4 regions of the Sphingobium sp. TomTYG73 genome follow, and region 1 is predicted to be linked to each of the others. Evidence: riboswitches for the same ligand, from Rfam matches in the RefSeq annotation. Region 1 holds a riboswitch; each other region holds the start of a gene.

Region 1 (4,686 bases):
CCGGCGGCGCGCTCTACGAAGTCGCGGGCAATGGCGACCCCGTGCGGCTTGAAGCCTGCCTGCCCAAGGGTGACCGCGTCGAAGCCGTCGACATGACGCGCGGCACCCGCCGCATCGCCATCATCGGGGAAGGCAAGCTGGCAGCGGTCCTCTTCGTCACCCGCACTGGCCTGCTGCCGTCGCGTGACTGGCTCATCAGCCAGCTCGAAGCCGAAGAGGTGGGCGCATCCGTCCTCGCCGCGCGCGGTCCCGGCAACCAGCCCGACAAGGGGCCGACCATCTGCGTCTGCTTCGACATTGGTTTGAACCAGATCGTCACCGCCATCCGCGACCAGAGCCTGGTCGATGTCCCCGCCATCGGCAAGGCGATCGGCGCTGGCACCAATTGCGGGTCCTGCCGTCCCGCGCTCGCCAACATCCTCGCCCAAATTCCGCAGGAGGCCCTTCATGCAGCCGAATGAACTAATCGCCCCCGGTGAAGTCTGGCTGGTCGGCGCAGGTCCGGGCGACCCGGACCTCCTCACCCGCAAGGCCGAAAAGCTGATCGCCGCCGCCGAAATCGTCTTCTACGACGCGCTCGTCGGCCCCGGCGTGCTCGATCTCATCCCCCAAGGTGTCGATCGGGTCAGCGTCGGCAAGCGTTCGGGCCGCCATTCAAAGGCGCAGGAAAGCATCAACGACCTCCTCCTCGCCGCCGCCAAGGCTGGCAAGCGCGTCGTGCGCCTCAAGGGCGGCGACCCGTCGGTCTTTGGCCGCTCGTCCGAAGAGATGGAGCATCTCGCTGCCGACGGCATCCGCTTCCACATCTGCCCCGGCATCACCACCGCCAGCGCAGCAGCGGCCAGCGGCAGCGCGTCGCTCACCCTGCGCGGCAAGGCGCGAGGCCTGACGCTGGTGACCGCGCATCTGAAAGCCGGTGAACCGCTCAAGCTCGACTGGGAAGCGCTGGCCCGTCCCGGCGGCACGCTCGGCATCTATATGGGCCGCGCCGCCGCTGGAGAGATCAGCCGCCAGTTGATCGCCGCCGGACGCGATCCCGAAACGCCGGTGATGGTGGCGGTGAACGTCTCGCTCCCCACCGAACGCCTGATCCGGGGCAAGCTGTCCGCGCTAGCCTTCCTGGTCGCCACGATCAGCGACGAAGACCCCACCCTGCTGCTGATCGGCGAAGCGGTGGCGGGAACGACCATGCCTGTAGGGGTTGCAGCCAGCGTCGCTCTTCAGCTTTGAAGACCGGCTCTTTGCAACTTTTGCCCTGAGCTTGCCGAATGCCCCCGAACTTAGTTGGAAGGAAGGGAGGGGGCTTCGGCAAGCTCAGTTCGGCTCGCGCCAGCGCGCCAGATCCTCCGGCCGATTGATATTCGGCAGCACCAGTTCCGGCCGCTCCACCACCCGCGCGCGAGACCGCTCGATCCAGCCAAAGATCGACCGATTATTCTCTTCTGCCAGATGCGCATCCAGCTCGTCCGCGAGCGACGCAGGCCAAAATCCCGCAAGCTGCTGCCCTTTCAGCACCGCCCCACTGTCACCCACAAGCGCCTCCACCAGCGCCGCCGGATAAACGGGCATGTCGCACCCCGTCGTCAGCACCGCATCGTAACCTTGACTGCGCGCATAATGCAGCGCCGCGTTCAGCCCGCCCAGCGGCCCCATGTCCGCCGCTGGCCGATCCGCTAGCCCCGTCAGCCCCTCGACGCTCCGCCCGCAGACCACCACTGCCTCCACATGCGGCGCGATCGCCGCCACAGCATGGTCGATCAGCGTGCGCCCGTCCGGCATCAGCGCCAATGCCTTGTCGCTGCCGAAACGGCTGGATCGTCCCCCAGCCAGCACCGCACCCAGCAATCGCATTATCCACTCCTTGGCAGAACCCTCAACTTCCCCTATGGCGCGCGGCGTGAGCGGGCAACTGTTCACGAAAGATCGCGCCGGAAAGGGAATGCGGTGCGGACGGGATCACCGTCCAACTCCGCGGCTGTCCCTGCAACTGTAAGCGGCGAGCGCGATGCACAGGGAAACCCGCAAGCCTTCAAAGGGGAAGGCGAGGGGGACCAGCCACTGGACCAAAAGTCCGGGAAGGCGTGCATCACCGCGACGACCCGCGAGCCAGGAAACCTACCGGCGCATGGTCGCTCTTGCCTTGGGTCCAGGGATAGGTCCGGGCACGGTGTTTTCCGTCTGAGCGACGAAGCGGCGCAGGGCCGCATCGGTGCGCGTGACGGGGCTGGCGTCTCTTCTTCCCGCGCACCGGCCGCTCATGCGGCAGGCCCTGGGCTCATGTCGCATGGCGCTCAGGGAAGACAGAAATATGATCAGGACCGGAATTTCACTGCTGGCGCTCCTCGCTGCCACCCCCGCGCTCGCCGCAGACGCGGACGAAATCATCGTCACCGCGCTCGGCATCGAACAGCCTACCGATGAAGTCGGGCAGGCGGTGACCGTGATCGACGAAAAGACGATTGAAACCCGCCAGAATGTCAGCGTCGTCGATTTGCTGGTCACCACACCGGGAGTCCGCTTCAATCGTACCGGGAGCTTGGGCAACGTCACCAGCGTGTCGGTGCGTGGCGCCGAAACGACGCAGACGCTGGTGCTGATCGACGGCGTGAAGGTCAACGACCCGAGCGGCATCGGCGATCAATATGATTTCGGCAATTTGCTTGTCGGCAATATCCGCCGGATCGAGGTGCTGCGCGGTTCCAACTCCATTGCCTATGGCAGCCAGGCGATCGGCGGCGTCGTCAACATCATGACCGGTATCCCAAGCGAAGGGTTCGGCGGCAAGGCGTCGGTCGATTATGGCTATGCCGATACGCTGAATGCGAAGGCGGATGTATCGGGCACCAGCGGCATATTGTCGGGCGGCGTGGGCCTCGCCTATTTCCGCACCGATGGCATCTCCGCTGTCTCTTCCGATTTCGGTGGCGCGGAAAAGGATGGCTATGAAAATATCACTGGCAATGCCCGGCTGAAGATCGCCTTCACCGATGATCTGAGCCTCGACCTGCGCGGCTATTATATCAACGGCGATCTCGACTATGACAGCTTCTTTGGCACGCCGGCCGACAGCCCCGACGTCGCGAAGTCCAATCAATATATCGGCTATGCGGGCGTGAATTTGGCGCTGTTCGACGGCAAGCTGACCAACCGGGCGGCCGTTACCTGGTATCAGCAGGATCGCGATTATTATTTCGTGCGCGGCAACGCCCCGGACTTCGGCTATTCCGGGACGAACCTGCGCTTCGAATATGAAGGCGTCTATCAGCCCATCGATGACGTAAAGCTGCTGCTCGGCTATGAACATGAGCGGCCCGATTATGAGTTTTTCGGCTTCGGTTCGCAGGAAAGCCACCGCGCCAATATCGACAGCGTTTATGCCCTCGCGGTGGTGAAGCCAGTTGAAGGCCTGTCCATGACCGCAGGCGTGCGGCATGACGATCACAGCCAGTTCGGCGGCGCGACGACGTTCGGCGCGAACGCCAACTACACGCCCAATGGCGGCGCGACCAATTTCCGCCTGAGCTACGGGGAGGGCTTCAAGGCGCCGTCGCTCTATCAGCTTTACGATACATTCAGCGGCAATCCGAACCTGAAGCCCGAGCGTTCGAAGAGCTACGACATCGGCTTCGACCAGAATCTGGGGAGCGACCGGGCGGTGCTGTCCGTCACCGGATTCTGGCGCGACACGCGGGACCAGCTGAATTACGACAATACGACATTCACCTATGGCAATCTGGATCGCACCCGCGCCAAGGGCGTGGAAACGACGCTGACGCTGCGTCCGGTCGATGCACTGACCTTCACCGCCGCCTATAGCTATGTCGATGCGCGTGATCGTTCGCCGGGCAGCGCGGCCTTTGGCGAGCGCCTGCTGCGCCGCGCCGCTAACGCCGTCAGCGCATCGGTCGATTATGCCTGGTCCTTCGGCCTGTCGACCGGGGCGACCGTGACGATGGTCAGCGACAGCGTCGATCTCGACCCCGTGACCCGCAACCGGGTGCAGATTGACGGCTATGCGGTAACGGATATCCGCGCGTCCTTCCCGATCACGGAAAGGCTCGAAATCTATGGTCGCATCGACAATCTGTTCGATCAGGAATACGCCACCGCCTATGGTTATGGCACCTACGGCCGGTCGGCCTATGGCGGCGTGCGTGTCCGCTTCTGACGGTAGAAGGTGAAGGGGGTGGGCGACTGCCCCCCTTCATCGCAGGGGCGCGGCCTTTGGGCGCGCCCTGCCTTTGCTTGCGGCGTCCGCCTGCGCCACGATGCTGCGCGCGGCCCGCACATAGGCGGGGCCGCCGCAGACCGTCCAGGCTTGCGGCACGCGGATGCGAGGAATGGATCGCAGCACCGGGTGGTGCAGCATTTCCGTCCCCTGATCGACGACCTTTTCGCTGCCTTGCTCCACGATCAGATAGTCGGGCCTGGCCGCGATCATCTGTTCCAACGGCACCTGGGCCAGCGCTGGCTTGCCAAGTTTCGCAGCCAGATTGGTGAGGCCCGCGCGCCGGATCAACTCATCGACCAAAGTGCCGGTCCCGGTCATATAGCCGCGCCGCTGATAATAGGCAGCCACGCCGCCGCGCCGGGACCGGGGCAGGGCGGCAAGGTCGCGCTCCATGCCCGCGATCATCGCCTCGCCCCGCGCGGGATGGCCGACAATGGCCGCCACCTGCCGGATCT
Region 2 (4,686 bases), on a different replicon from region 1:
ACCCCGGCATCAAGGCCGAGCAGGACCGCCGGGTCGATCTCCCCCCGCGCGGTGCGGACGATACGCACGCCCGGCCGGATTTCCGCCGCCAGATCCCGCTCCAGTTCCGCAAGCCTGCCGCCCTCGACCAAGTCGGTCTTGTTCAGCAGCACAAGGTCGGCACAGGCCAGCTGGTCCTCGAAAAGCTCCTCGATCGGGCTGTCATGGTCGAGCGTCGGGTCCGCCGCCCGTGCCGCAGCCAGCGCTTCCTCGTCATGGGCAAAGCGCCCCGCAGCCAGAGCATCGGCATCGATGAGTGCAATCACCCCATCCACCGTCGCCCGTGTCCGGATATTCGGCCACTGAAACGCCTTCACCAGCGGCTTTGGTAGGGCAAGGCCCGAAGTCTCGATAATGATATGATCGGGCGGCACATCTCGGTCGAGCAGTCGCTGCATCGTGGGCAGGAAATCGTCCGCCACGGTGCAGCAGATGCAACCGTTGGCCAGCTCGATAATATCCTCATCCGTGCAAGCCTCATCGCCGCACCCCTTGACCAGCGATCCATCGACGCCGACATCGCCAAATTCGTTGATGATGAGGGCAAGCCGCCGCCCACCCGCATTTTCGATCAGGTGGCGGATCAGCGTCGTCTTACCGGCGCCCAGAAATCCCGTGATGACGGTGGCGGGAACCTTGCTCATAAAGTCTGTCCTTGATTGGAGAGGAGCACCTCGATTTCGTCGAAGCGCTTCCAGCGGTAGATGATCCAGCTCACCAGCCAGCAGGCGGCGAACAGGCCGATGATGAAGAAGCCGAGGCTGTTGAAGTGCTCGCCCAGATTGGCGGCCACCGACCAGACGCCGCCCGTCAGGCCCAGCTTGTCGCCCAGCAGCGCCGCCGCCTCGATCCCGCCGATGACGATTGCGACCAGCGCGGACACCGATGTGATGGTGATGTTGTAGTAGAGCTTGCGGATCGGCTTCACGAACGCCCATTGATAGGCGCCCATCATCAGCGCGCCGTCCGCCGTGTCGATCAGCGCCATGCCCCCCGCGAACAGCAAGGGGAATATGAGCACGGTCGCGATCGAAAGCCCGCTCGCCGCCTGACCCGCGGACAGGCCGAGGATCGCGACTTCGGTCGCCGTGTCGAACCCTAGCCCGAACAGAAAACCCAGCGGCGCCATGTGCCAGCTGCGCGTGACCAGACGGAACAGCGGCCGGAACAGGCGGGCCAACATGCCCCGATTGCCCAGCAATATGTCCATATCTTCATCGACATAGGCGCCACCACTGCGGACGTGGTTGAAGGTCTTTAGAACCGACCGCAGGATGATGAGGTTCATCGCGGCAATGGCAAAGAGGAAGGTGGCGGAGATGATCGTCGCGATCATCCCGCCAATCTCGCCCGCCGCCTCAACGCGGCTAAGCGCGCTGGCGGCGAAGGCGATGAGGACCGCCGCGATCAGCACGATTGCGCTATGGCCGATCGCGAACCACAGGCCGACGGTCAGCGGCCGCTGACCTTCCTGCATCAGCTTGCGCGTCACATTGTCGATCGCGGCGATATGGTCGGCATCGACTGCATGGCGCAGCCCCAGGCTCCAGGCGAGCAGGGCGGTGCCCAGCATCATCGTGTCGCCCGCAAAGATCAGCGAGGCGCATAGCCATAACGCGATGTTGGCGGCGATCAGCCCCGCGAAGATGAAAGTGGCACGGCGACGAAGCGCCGGAAATTGCATGGCCATAAAAGCATGGCTCCCGTCAGCGTCAGCGAGACTGGACGGGACCTCCGCTAAGCGGCCGACATTCCGCGCCGGACGGACGCATCTTTGCGCCCGGCACGCATGCCGGTGCGGCCCCGCCGCACGCGTCGCTCAGACGGAATACCGTGCCCCGGCCATCCCCTGGGCCAAAGCAAGAGCGACCAGACGCCGACAGGTCTCCTGGCTTGCGGGTCATCGCTCGACACATGGCCTTCCCAGGCCTCGCATGATTTAGCGTCCGGCCCAGTGGCTGACCCTCCGACAAGTGACGGAAGGTCGATATGCGTCTCGCTCACCGCTTACAGTTGCAGGGACAGCCGCGGATTTGGGCGCCTTGTCAGCAGCCCGCACCGCATTCCCTTTAAAGCCCTTCCGGGCACCGGCGCGATCGAGGCCGTGCATAGATGGCTTGCCCGCCAAAGGGAAGCGGCAGTTGCATGGCCGCGTCCATTTGCTTGCCGGAGGCACATTGCCCGCCTAGACCGGCCCTATGTCTTCGCCCTTCTCCTTCACCCGCATCACCCCCGATGGCGACGCATCGTCCGTGACGCGCGAGTTGGCGGAGGAAGTGCCCGTCGCGATCGAGTTCAACGGCGTTGGCTATGCCGTGTTGATGGCGACGCCCGCCGACGTTGCGGAACTGGTGCAGGGGTTCGCGCTGGCCGAGCGGCTGGTCATCCCATCCGACGCGCCGATCGACGTCGATGTCCATGCTACGGAGCAGGGCCTTGTCGCGCGGGCCACGCTGCCGGAAGACCGCGTCGAGGGGCTGCTCGGCCGGGTCCGTCATCGCGTCTCCGATTCCTCCTGTGGTCTGTGCGGCGTGGAAAATCTGGAGCAGGCGATGCGGCCCTTGCCTGCCGTGACCGCCCGATCGGAAGCGAGCCGGGAAGCTATCTTCGGCGCCCTGCGCGATCTTGCCGCACATCAGCCGCTCAACCGGCAAACCGGCGCGGTCCATGCCGCTGCCTTGGCGGGACCGGATGGCGCGATCCGCCTCGCCTATGAGGATGTGGGCCGCCACAATGCCTTCGACAAGCTGATCGGGGCCATGCGGAGGCGGCAGCTATCCTGGGATGGCGGCTTCGCGCTGCTGTCCTCCCGCTGTTCCTTTGAGCTGGTGGAAAAGGCAGCGCTCGCCAATTGCCCGCTGCTCGTCACCATATCCGCCCCGACCCGTCTGGCAGCCGAGCGTGCGACCAGCGCCGGATTGCCGATCGTCGTGCTTGCCCGGCCCGATGCCATACTCTCGGGGGGGGGCCTGCCCGACTGACAAAGCGCCGCTCCATCTACCGCTTGCGGACGCGCCGCGGGCTCTTTATCAGCAGCCCCGCGACAGGTTCCCCTCGGGGATCAAAAGGGAAGTCGGGTGTAATGCCCGCGCTGCCCCTGCAACTGTAAGCGGTGAGTGGACCGGCCACGCAGCCATTGGGGGAGCTTTTCTCCCGAGAAGGCGGTCGGTTCGCAGCGACCCGTGAGCCAGGAGACCTGCCTGCCGCAGTCGTTCTTCGACCGGACAGGGTGTGCCGGACGAACGGGGTTCCCCTCGCGGACGACAGCCACCGCCTTGCTCGCCATCCGGCCGGGCAGGGCCGTTTGCGGTTCGATTTTGCGGGGAGGACCATGATGACGGTCTTTCATGTTCACATGGTTATGAAAGTGCGCCGCTGATGCTGCGCGCGGTCGAAAACGGGGCGTCGGTGGTGGTCTGCTCGACCTGCCGCCTGTCCGCTGATCAGCGGGAAGATGGAGCAGGACGGCGCGGCGGCGCGTTGCTGGTTGAAGCGATGCGCGATCTTCAGGCGGCCGAGCCTGCTTATGATGCGGTTGCCGTGCAGGACATGCCCTGCCTCTTCGCCTGTCAGCGTCATTGCACCGTCCATGTGCGTGGCCCCGGCAAGGTCGGCTACGTGCTGGGCGACTTCAACCCGGATGCCGACGCCGCCCGCGCCATCCTCGACTATGCCCTGCGCCACGCGGCCAGCGAAGAAGGCGTCGTGCGCTACGCCGAATGGCCGCAGGGAGTGAAGGGCCATTTCATCGTCCGCACCCCGCCCGAAGGCTTTGTTTGCACATGATCGGCTTTCAGGATCGCGGTGGCTTCCAATCCGCGCTCGCCAACCTCCCTCAGCCTGATGCGGCGGCGATCGAAGCGGCAGCGGCGCGGCAGGCATCTTTGACGAAGCCCGCCGGATCGCTCGGCCGCCTGGAGGAGGTCGCCCTCTTCATGGCAGGCTGGCAAGGTCGCGAACGTCCACGCACCGACCGCATCCGCGCCGCCGTCTTCGCGGGCAATCATGGCGTCGCCGCGCGCGGTGTCAGCGCCTTCCCGCCCTCCGTCACCGCGCAGATGGTCGCGAACTTCCAAGCAGGTGGCGCGGCGATCAACGCGCTTGCGGGCGCCTGCGGAGCCGAGCTGGTCATTGTCCCGCTCGCCCTCGACAATCCCACCGCCGACATATGCGAAGCCTCCGCGATGACGGAAGCGGAGTGCCTCGACGCCCTGAACGCGGGCGCCGCCGCCGTCGTGCAAGATTGCGACCTGTTCTTCGCAGGTGAAATGGGCATCGCCAACACCACTTCTGCCGCCGCACTGTGCCTTGAATCCTTTGATGGCGAGGCGCAGGACTGGACGGGGAGGGGCACCGGCATCGACGCAGCCGCCCTCACTCGCAAGACGCAGGCCGTCCAGATCGCGCATACGCTGCACGGTCCCCATTGCACCGACGCCTTCGAAACCCTCCGCCGTCTCGGCGGGCGAGAGATCGCGGCGATGGCAGGCGCCGTCCTTGCCGCGCGCATGATGCGTGTGCCGGTGCTGCTCGACGGCTTTATCTGCGGCGCGGCCATCGCCCCTCTGGCGCGAGACAATCCCGCCATCACGGCCCACTGCCTCGCCGCCCACTGCTCCGCCGAAGCAGGCCATGCCCGGCTGCTCG
Region 3 (4,686 bases), on a different replicon from region 1:
ATATGGTCGCCATTGGTATAGCGGCTGTGGCTGGCGGTGTAATTGCCGTCGAAGGCGAGCCAGGGGAGCGGGCGCCAGAAGGCGACAAGCTCATAGCCGTGGCGGCGGCTGGCTCCGCTGGGTTCGACCGCGTTGGAGTCGCCGACGAAGCGCAACTCGCTCCCGACATTGAGCCACCAATAGGTCGCGGTGAAGGTGAAGCCGGGTAGTTGCAGGCGGCCGCCCAATTCCTTGCCCGTGCCGCGCACGAGCATCGGGACAGGCGTGTCGACATTGACCGCGCCGCGCGCATCGTTGGAATGAAAGCCCCGGCCCCAATTGGCATAAAGTTCGACATGCGGCGTGATTGCCCAGGCGGCCGACGCCTTGGGAGAGACGAGCGTGTCCGATCCGCTGCCTTCGCCTAGCGCGGCGGCGACGGCGTCGCGGGCGCGGACGTCATAATGATAATAGTCGCCGCGCAGGCCGCCAGTGATGCGCAAGCCCGGCAGCGGCGTGACGGTGGCTTCGCCATAAAGGGCGGCTGACCCCTGCTTTACGCGATAGCGGCCGAGCGAGGAGAGGAAAGCGCGGTTCGACGTGCGATTGACGCCGACATTGCCGATCGCGTCATAGCGATTTTCCGTGCCGAGCTTCAGTTGCAGTGCCGGGGCTATGTCCCAACGCTTTTCGCCGGTGAAGCCCAATACCCAGCGGCGGTCGAACTGCTCGATCTGCGCGCTGGTGCCGTCGGGATCGGTGTAGGTGGGATTGGAGAACATCGTCCAGTCGTAGAATTGCGCGTAGAGATTGGCGCGCCATGTCGGCTGTACAGTGGCGAGATTGCCGATGATGCGCGCCGTTTCGCCGCGCGCGGACGGATCGGGCGAACAGAAGACATCGGGGCAGAGCGGGGTGCCGATGATCCGTTCGGGGATCTGCTCGGTGGGACGCCATGTCGCGCGATAGGCGTGGAGCGTGCCGTCGATCTTACCGGCCCCGGCGGGAAGCGTATATTTGGCGAAACCTGCATAGTGGCGCAGATGTTCGGCCTCCTGCCACGGGCCGTCATAAGCCTTGGCCTGGGCGACGAGGGTGAGATTGCCTGCGCCCGCCTTTACCGTGCCGCCCGCCGCCAGCCTGCGCCAGCCGAAGGAGCCGCCCTCCGCCGCGACCCATGGACGGTCATAGCCGTCGATCGTGGTCATATAGGCCGCGCCCGCGAGCGCGAAGTCACCGCCATCGGCGCGATAGGGGCCTTTGCGAAAATCCTCCCGCGCGATGATTTCGGGGATGAGTCCGTTGAGGTCGAGATAGCCCTGGCCGTGGCCTTGGGTGCGGAAGTTCATCTGAACCCCGTCGATATAGGTGGTGAAGTCCGACCCATGGTCCAGATTGAAGCCGCGCAGGAAATATTGATTGGCCTTGCCGCTGCCCGAATGTTGGGCCGCGACCATGCCTGGCACCGCTTCGAGCAGTTCGGCGACGCGCAGCAGCGGGCGGACGAGAAGGTCCGCGCCGCCGACGCTGCCCTCGCTGGCTGCATGGGCGGTGCCTATCTTGTCCTCGCCCCGGCCGAAGACGACGATGGTGTTCGCATCCTCGCCTGCGTCGTTCGTTTCGGCGGCGAAGGCTGGCAAAGGAAGGAGAGTGGCGGTCAGCGCGCAGGCGGCGCGGCGGAGTTGGTTGGGTAGTTTCAAATCATGCACTCCGGGCGTCTGGCGACACTCGGCAAGAGACCTGCCGCCGGACGGCGACCGGCGCGCGCCGACGGCCGGACGCCCCCAAGGCGACCGCCAGCGTCACCGAAGCGGCCTCTCGCCGCTCGTTCGTCGCTCAGACGGAAACTACCGTGCCGCGGCCATCCCCTGGACCAAGGCAAGAGCGACCAGACGCTGGCAGGTCTCCTGGCTCGCGGGTCATCGCTTGATGCACGGCCTTCCCGGGCCTCGCAGGATTTAGCGTCCGGCCCAGTGACTTGCCCCATCCCGCCTATGAGGTGGGGCGATGTGCATCGCGCTCGCCGCTTACAGTTGCAGGGACAGCCTTGGCTTGGGGAGGCGGGTGCCTCCTTCACCATGTTCCCTTTTAAGCCTCTTTCGAGGCACCGGCGCGATCATGTCCGGGGGTTGCCCGGGTGACGGGGGCGATAGCGGAGCTGTGGGGGTAGGGCAAGGGGGGGTGGTTGGGTGAGGTAACTTACCCCCTCTCCCCTTCAGGGGAGAGGGTTGGGGAGAGGGAATGGGCGTGTCCCTCATTTTTCCGTTTGTCATCCCAGCGGAAGCTGGGATCCCCTTGCTAGGAGGCGCGTGGTCGCCTGAGATGCCAGCTTTCGCTGGCATGACGGTACGTGGTGGGACGCTGGCGTAGCCGCTTGGCGTTGATGGATCAGTTCAGCGTCGCGCCGCGCTCGCGCTGGAGGCGTAGGGCCATGGCTTGGTAGCGGACGGCGCGTTCATTGTGGAGGGCGATGGTGGCCTGGTCTGCGCCGCGAAGGCGGGCTTCCCTGGCTTGCCGCGCTTCCTGGGCGGCGCAGGCGGAAAAATGTGATGCGTCATTGGGGCGCATGGCCCTTATCCTCTCTCAATTTCTTATGGCTCGAACGATAACATCGGCCTGTTTCCCGCTGCCATTACGCAGGTTAACGCCGGAAAGCTTCTGTTTTTTGACAGCCTGCTTGCAAATGATTTCAGGAAGGGATTTCTGCGCTTTTCAAGCAGTTGAGCGGATGGCGCTAAGGGGCTTCTTGCTATCAGCCGCCCCGGTTCCACGATGCATCGCGGAAGGTGTCGCGCAAGAAGCCGATGAAGGCGTCTACGGCGGCGGGACGACCTGCGGCGCGGGGGTGGACGGCGTGAACGGCGAGGTCAGCGGGGCCTTCCCAACTGTCGAGGACGCGGACGAGGCTGCCTTCCGCGATCAGGTCGCCCACGTCCCAGAGCGAGCGCAAGGCGATCCCGACTCCGGTAAGGGCGAGTTCGCGCACGATTTCGCTGCTGTTGGTGCGGACATGGCTTTGGCCATCGATCAGCTTGCGCGCGCGGCCATTCACCAGCCGCCATGGCAATTGTCCATCGGCCGCGAGCAGGCGGTGGCGGGGGAGGTCGGCGATCTTGTCCGGAATGCCATGCGCGGCAAGATAGGCGGGGCTGGCGCAGAGGATGCGGCGGTTGGTGGCGAGATGATGTCCCTCCAGATGGAGAGGAATGTCGCTGGTGATACGGATCGCCACGTCGATGCGCTCGGCGAGCAGGTCTTCATAGGCGTCGGACAGGTTGAGTTCGAGATCGACGCGCGGATGGAGGTCCAGAAAGCGGCCAACATGGGGCGCCACATGCAGGCGGCCGAAGGAGGTGGGAGCCGAAATGCGCAGCGGCCCGGACGCGCTCCGATGCCGACTGGTGACGCGTTGCTCCGCCTGCTGGATGGCGTCGAGGATGGCGACAAGGTCGCGGTGCAGGCCGACGCCTTCCTCCGTCAGGGCAAGGCGGCGCGTGGTGCGATGGATGAGGCGGACGCCGAGGCGCGCTTCCAGCCGGGAGATGCGTTTCGACATCATGGCGGGCGAGATGTTCAATATGCGGCCTGCCGCCGAAAGGCTGCCTGCATCCACCGCGCGGGCGAAGAGAAGATAATCGGGATCCATCGATGATCTTTTCCTGTGAGGAACAGATGCTTTGAGTTCTTGTTGTCTAGTGCGAGGATGGAGAGGGGTCTATAGGCTTTCGTCACAGTATTTTGGATGGAGAGTTGCCCATGGACGGCATGATCGAGAAATCGGGCCTGATGGTTGCCGCCGAGCTGGCGCGCTTTATCGATGGAGAAGTCCTGCCGGGGACGGGGATCGCGGCGGAGGCGTTTTGGAAGGGCGCGGCTGCGATTTTCGCGCGGTTTGCGCCGCTTAATGCGGCTCTGCTGGAAAGGCGTGACGCCATTCAGGCGCAGGTAGATGCGTGGCATGAGGCGCGGGCGGGGCAGGCGGTCGACGGGGACGCTTATCGGACTTTCCTGACCGAGATCGGCTATTTGGTGCCGGAGCCTGCGCCTTTTTCCATCGGGTCGAGCCAAGTGGATGAGGAGCTTGCCACATTGGCCGGGCCGCAGCTGGTGGTGCCTATCCTCAATGCACGGTTCTTATTGAATGCAGCCAATGCGCGGTGGGGAAGCCTTTATGATGCGCTCTATGGGACCGATGCCATTCCGGGCGCGGCGGCGGGCAAGGGCTATGATCCGGCGCGCGGCGCACAGGTGATTGGGTGGGCCAAGGCGTTCCTGGATCGGGCGGTTCCTCTGACGGAGGGAAGTTGGGCGGATTGGGCGGGCGGCACGCCGGTCTTGCGCGACCCTGCGCAACTTGCCGGACGGGCAGGCGACAACATCCTGCTTCGCAACAATGGGCTGCATATTGAGCTGGTGATCGACGCAGGCCATCCGATCGGGCGGGATGACCCGGCGCATCTGGCGGACGTTGTGCTGGAATCGGCGCTGTCCACCATTTGCGATCTGGAGGATTCCGTTGCGGCAGTGGATGCTGCGGACAAGGTCGCGGCCTATGCCAACTGGCTCGGCCTGATGAAGGGCGATCTGGAGGACAGTTTCGAGAAGAATGGCGCGATGATGACGCGGCGGTTGAATGGGGACCGCTCCTATGTCGCGCCGGATGGAAGTGCGTTGACCTTGCCGGGACGGTCTTTGCTGTTCGTGCGC
Region 4 (4,686 bases), on a different replicon from region 1:
GGCAAGGGCAAGACGACCGCTGCGCTGGGCATGGTCGTGCGCGCCATCGGTCATGGCAAGAAGGTCGGCGTGGTCCAGTTCGTGAAGGGCGCGATGACCACCGGAGAAAAAGTCGTGTTCGATGCGTTTCCGGACAATGTCACATTCAAGCCGATGGGCGAAGGCTTTACCTGGAACACGCAGGACAAGACCCGCGACATCGCCCTCGCCCGTGAAGCCTGGGACGAGGTAAAGCGGATGATCACCGATCCCGCCTATGATATGGTGCTGGCAGATGAGCTTAATATCGTCCTGCGCTACGACTATCTGCCCGTTGATGAGGTGCTTGAGGCCGTGGCGAGCAGGGACGAGATGAAGCATGTCATCATCACTGGCCGCAACGCGCCCGAGGCTCTGGTCGAGGCGGCGAACCTTGTGACGGAAATGACGCTAATCAAACACCCCTTCCGCAGCGGCGTGAAGGCGCAGGCAGGGATCGAATTTTGATGAGCGGACCCGCTATTACCCCGATCGACAGCGCGCAGTTCGAGGCGCTGGTGCGGGCGCGGCGGGACATTCGCCATTTCAGGACCGACCCGATCGACGAAGCGGATGTCGAATGGCTGTTGAGCATGGCGCATCGCGCGCCGTCCGTCGGCCTGTCTCAGCCTTGGCGTTTCGTGCGGATCGAGACGGCGGAGTTGCGCGAGGGGCTGGCGTGCCATGTCGACCGCCAAGTCAGGGAAGCGGGTAAGGAATATGACGGGGATCAGGACCGGCTCTATCGCAGCCTGAAACTTCATGGGCTGCGTGAGGCGCCGGTGCTGTTCGCCGTCTATTGCGACGATGGGACGGAGACCGGCCATCATCTGGGCGCTGTCACCATGCCCGAGGCGCGACGCTATAGCTGCGTGATGGCGGTCCATACGCTGTGGCTAGCGGCGCAGACGCGGCGGATCGGCATGGGGTGGGTGTCGATCATGGAGCCTGCTGGCGTGGACGCGATGCTGGATATTCCGGAGGGCTGGGAGTGTCTGGGGCTGCTGTGCCTTGGCCGACCGGTGAGCGAGGAGGATGTGCCGGAGCTGGAACGGCGGGGATGGGAAGAGCGCACGGATTGGCATTCGGTGGTGGTGCGGCGGTGACTAGGCCAAGTCCGCCTCCGTTCGCCCTGAGCTTGTCGAAGGGCTCCACTTCTTCAAAAGAAGTGAAGGGCTTCGACAAGCTCAGCCCGAACGGGGAAAAGGTAACTTTCTCACCCCCGCAAGAAATCCAGAGCCAGCGCTTCAAACCGGTCCTTGTGTTCGATCATCGTCCAATGGCCGCAGCGCGGAAATACATGCAACTCCGCATTGGGGATGATGCGCATGGGCAACAGCGCGCCGTCGAGCGGGCTGACCTTGTCATCGCGGCCCCACATGATCAGCGTGGGCGCCTGAATCCTGCCCAGATAATCGATACGCTGAGATACGCCCGCCCCGCTCATCGACTGGGCGATGAAACCGAGCGCGGCGCGCGTGTACATTTTGCGGCTGCTTTCCATCGTCACCGGCTCCAGCGCCGCCTTGTAACGCATGTCGATCAGTTCGTCGGTGATGATCGATTTGTCGTAGACCATGGATTCGAGCCACGCGATGATGTTCTCTCGCGTCGGGTCTTCGATAAAATCGACGAGGCGGGTCAGCCCTTCATTGGGGAAGGTGGAGGTAATGTTGAAACCGATCCCGCCAATCGTGATGTAGCGCAGCACGCGGTCAGGATGGGACGCCGCCAGATGCCCGCCCACGATCCCGCCATAGCTGTTGCCGACCACATGGGCGCCGTCGATGCCAAGGCCGTCCATCAGGGCGACAACAGCGTCGCGCGCCACGCCCACCGGATCGCCATCAACGGGATCGCTTTTCCCATAACCGGGCGCGTCCAGGATGATGGTGCGGAAATGCTGGGAGAAGAAGGGCAGGTTACCCTGAAAATTCGCCCAGCCAGTAACACCGGGGCCTGAGCCGTGAAGCAACAGCAGCGCGGGGCCTGATCCGGCTTCATGATAATGGAGCCGCCCCTTGTCCGTTTCCAGAAAGCGGCTGGTGGCTTCAAAGCTGAAATCGCTCATCTTTTCCTCTCCATTCTACAGTCGTTGATGAAGGCGTAGCGGTGACATTGGGTTGACGCAAGGAAGCGGTCCTTGGCCACTTCCCTTTGGCCTGCATCCCCCTTATGAAGCGGATCGAGCCGGGTTCGTCCCGGTTCATCGATCGCGCCGGTGCCCCGCAAGGGGCTTAAATGGGAACGCGGTGCGGGAGGGTTTCCTCCCTAATCCGTGGCTGTCCCTGCAACTGTGAGCGGCGAGCGAGGCATGGACCGGCCGACCCTGAGAATGGGGCGGCCAGCCACTGGAGCGATCCGGGAAGGCCCCATGCCAAGCTGTGACCCGCAAGCCAGGAGACCTGCCGGAGCAAAGGTCGCTCTTGCCATGATCCAGGGGATGGTCACGGCTCGGTTCTCCGTTTGAGCGACGAATTTCGTGCGGCTACGGCCGTGCAGGCGTGCGGCCTGTCCGCCTGCCTGTGCGTGCCGTCCGTGTGTTGTGGCGCTGGTGCGGGGAGTGCAGGAGCAATGCAGGAGCTGATGCGGCGTGACGCAGCGCGAGCTGGCGTGCGCGGCTGGTGCCCGACAGCATGGCGGCCGATGATGGCGGGCGACGGGCTGCTGGTGCGGGTGCGACCGGCGCTCGGGCGGATGAGCCGAGCGCAGGCGGTGGGGTTGTGTGAAGCCGCCCTCACGCTGGGCAATGGCCATATCGACATCACCAATCGCGCCGCCTTGCAAATCAGGGGCGTGAGTGAGGCAAATCATGCGGCGTTAATGGAGCGGCTGGTCGCGCTGGGGTTGGCGAATGCCGATGCGGAGCGGGACAGGCAGATTCCTGTCCTGATCAGCCCCGACTGGCTGCCGGGCGATGACAGTTCGGTCATAGCCGCCGCCTTGATCGAGCGCATGGCCGAGCTGCCCGATCTCCCCACAAAGGTCGGCTTTGCGATCGATGCGGGGCCTGCTCCGATGCTGAGTGATGTTCCAGCCGATTTCCGGATTGAAAGAGGGACGAACGGCGGGCTGATCCTGCGCGCAGATGGGCGCGCGCATGGCGTGGCTGTGAGCACAGAGAACGCCGCCGAGAGGTTGATCCGCTTCGCCCACTGGTTCGTGGCCAGCGGTGGCGCGCAGGCGGGGCGCATGGCGCGGCATTCGGCCCCGCTGCCTGATGTAGCGACTAAGGCCCCTGCCCCCGCCCGGCCTCGCGCTGCTGCCCTGGCGGCTGCGCCCGGCTCTTTCCAGGCGGCGCCCTTTGGCCGGATCGAGGCAGCTGCGCTCCTTGCCGTGATGACGGGCGGCGTAGAGGCGGTGCGCCTCACCCCCTGGCGTGGACTGGTGCTGGAAGGCAGCGACACGCCGTCCGATGATCCAGCCGATCCGCGACTTTCCGTCGATTGCTGTGCCGGTGCGCCCGCCTGCCCGCAAGCGAGCGTCGCCACGCGCGATCTGGCCGCCCGGCTCGCGCCGCATGTTCGCGGACTTCATGTCTCGGGTTGCGCAAAGGGTTGCGCGCGGCCTTCGCAGGCGGCGGTCGTCCTGACTGGACGAGAGGGCTGCTTCGACCTTGGCCGCAATGCGCGCGCGGGTTCGCCGCCGCTGCAAACGGGCCTGTCACCCGATCAGATACTTGCCCTTTTCGGAGCCCAATGATGCCGCATCTCTATGAAACCGACGGCGCGGAAATCTATCGCCAATCCTTCCGCATGATCCGGGCGGAGGCGACGCTCGACCGCTTTGCGGCAGAGGAAGAGCGGGTTGCCGTGCGCATGATCCATGCCGCTGGAATGGTCGGACTCGCGCCGCATATCCGCTTTTCGCCGGGCTTCGCTAAAACCGCGATCGCGGCGCTGGAGGCAGGCGCGCCGATCCTGTGCGATGCGCGCATGGTATCTGAGGGGATTACGCGCGCGCGACTGCCTGCTGGCAATTCGATCCTCTGCACTTTGAACGACGGCCAAGTGCCCGATCTTGCCCGGTCGATGGCGAACACGCGGTCGGCGGCGGCGCTGGAGCTGTGGCGGCCTCATCTGGCGGGAGCGGTGGTCGCGATCGGCAACGCCCCGACGGCGCTTTTTCACCTGCTCAACATGTTGGAAGACCCGGCATGCCCTCGCCCGGCGGCGATCATCGGTTGCCCGGTCGGTTTCGTCGGCGCAGCGGAGTCGAAAGAGGCGCTATGGGAGGCGCAGCCTGTGCCATGCTGCATCGTCGAAGGGCGGCTGGGCGGCAGCGCGATCACCGTCGCGGCCGTCAACGCGCTAGCGAGCGCAGCCGAATGAGCGGGACCATTCATGGCGTGGGCCTTGGCCCCGGCGCGCAGGACCTGATGAGCGTACGGGCCGACCGGCTGATCCGCAATGCACGCCACATCGCCTATTTCCGCAAGCCCGGCCGCGCGGGTCATGCGCGGAAGATCGTCGATGGGCTGCTGCGTCCCGATGCCATCGAATATGCGATGGAATATCCGGTGACGACCGAAATCCCGGTTAGCGACCCGCGCTATAATCAGCACCTTTCCGCCTTCTACGCCGAATGCACCGCGCATCTGCATAGACTAGCGGCGGCGGGCGAGGATGTGGTCGTGCTGTGCGAGGGCGATCCTTTTTTCTACGGCAG

What was found. Region 1 has a riboswitch for cobalamin ahead of ACZ5TH_RS00500 (TonB-dependent receptor plug domain-containing protein). Riboswitches for the same ligand answer to the same signal wherever they lie in the genome.
Region 2: another riboswitch for cobalamin. It lies ahead of ACZ5TH_RS13035 (HoxN/HupN/NixA family nickel/cobalt transporter); the one in region 1 lies ahead of ACZ5TH_RS00500 (TonB-dependent receptor plug domain-containing protein).
Region 3: another riboswitch for cobalamin. It lies ahead of ACZ5TH_RS14750 (TonB-dependent receptor); the one in region 1 lies ahead of ACZ5TH_RS00500 (TonB-dependent receptor plug domain-containing protein).
Region 4: another riboswitch for cobalamin. It lies ahead of ACZ5TH_RS13065 (cobalamin biosynthesis protein CobG); the one in region 1 lies ahead of ACZ5TH_RS00500 (TonB-dependent receptor plug domain-containing protein).

The regions. Positions count from the first base shown of each region.
Region 1 covers NZ_AP027339.1:96,689-101,374, forward strand. Annotated here, with positions in the region: gene ACZ5TH_RS00485 (molybdopterin-dependent oxidoreductase) at 1-461, shown strand, start outside; gene cobA (uroporphyrinogen-III C-methyltransferase) at 448-1,230, shown strand; gene mobA (molybdenum cofactor guanylyltransferase) at 1,315-1,851, opposite strand; cobalamin riboswitch at 1,913-2,137, shown strand; gene ACZ5TH_RS00500 (TonB-dependent receptor plug domain-containing protein) at 2,309-4,168, shown strand; gene ACZ5TH_RS00505 (ABC transporter substrate-binding protein) at 4,205-4,686, opposite strand, start outside.
Region 2 covers NZ_AP027340.1:15,963-20,648, reverse strand. Annotated here, with positions in the region: gene cobW (cobalamin biosynthesis protein CobW) at 1-683, opposite strand, end outside; gene ACZ5TH_RS13035 (HoxN/HupN/NixA family nickel/cobalt transporter) at 680-1,729, opposite strand; cobalamin riboswitch at 1,901-2,146, opposite strand; gene fdhD (formate dehydrogenase accessory sulfurtransferase FdhD) at 2,238-3,020, shown strand; cobalamin riboswitch at 3,068-3,257, shown strand; gene ACZ5TH_RS13025 (DUF1636 domain-containing protein) at 3,418-3,825, shown strand; gene cobT (nicotinate-nucleotide--dimethylbenzimidazole phosphoribosyltransferase) at 3,822-4,686, shown strand, end outside.
Region 3 covers NZ_AP027340.1:403,797-408,482, forward strand. Annotated here, with positions in the region: gene ACZ5TH_RS14750 (TonB-dependent receptor) at 1-1,619, opposite strand, end outside; cobalamin riboswitch at 1,860-2,101, opposite strand; gene ACZ5TH_RS14755 (hypothetical protein) at 2,368-2,547, opposite strand; gene ACZ5TH_RS14760 (LysR family transcriptional regulator) at 2,732-3,625, opposite strand; gene ACZ5TH_RS14765 (malate synthase G) at 3,736-4,686, shown strand, end outside.
Region 4 covers NZ_AP027340.1:24,815-29,500, forward strand. Annotated here, with positions in the region: gene cobO (cob(I)yrinic acid a,c-diamide adenosyltransferase) at 1-486, shown strand, start outside; gene bluB (5,6-dimethylbenzimidazole synthase) at 486-1,124, shown strand; gene ACZ5TH_RS13060 (alpha/beta fold hydrolase) at 1,235-2,089, opposite strand; cobalamin riboswitch at 2,221-2,445, shown strand; gene ACZ5TH_RS13065 (cobalamin biosynthesis protein CobG) at 2,605-3,720, shown strand; gene ACZ5TH_RS13070 (precorrin-8X methylmutase) at 3,720-4,349, shown strand; gene cobI (precorrin-2 C(20)-methyltransferase) at 4,346-4,686, shown strand, end outside.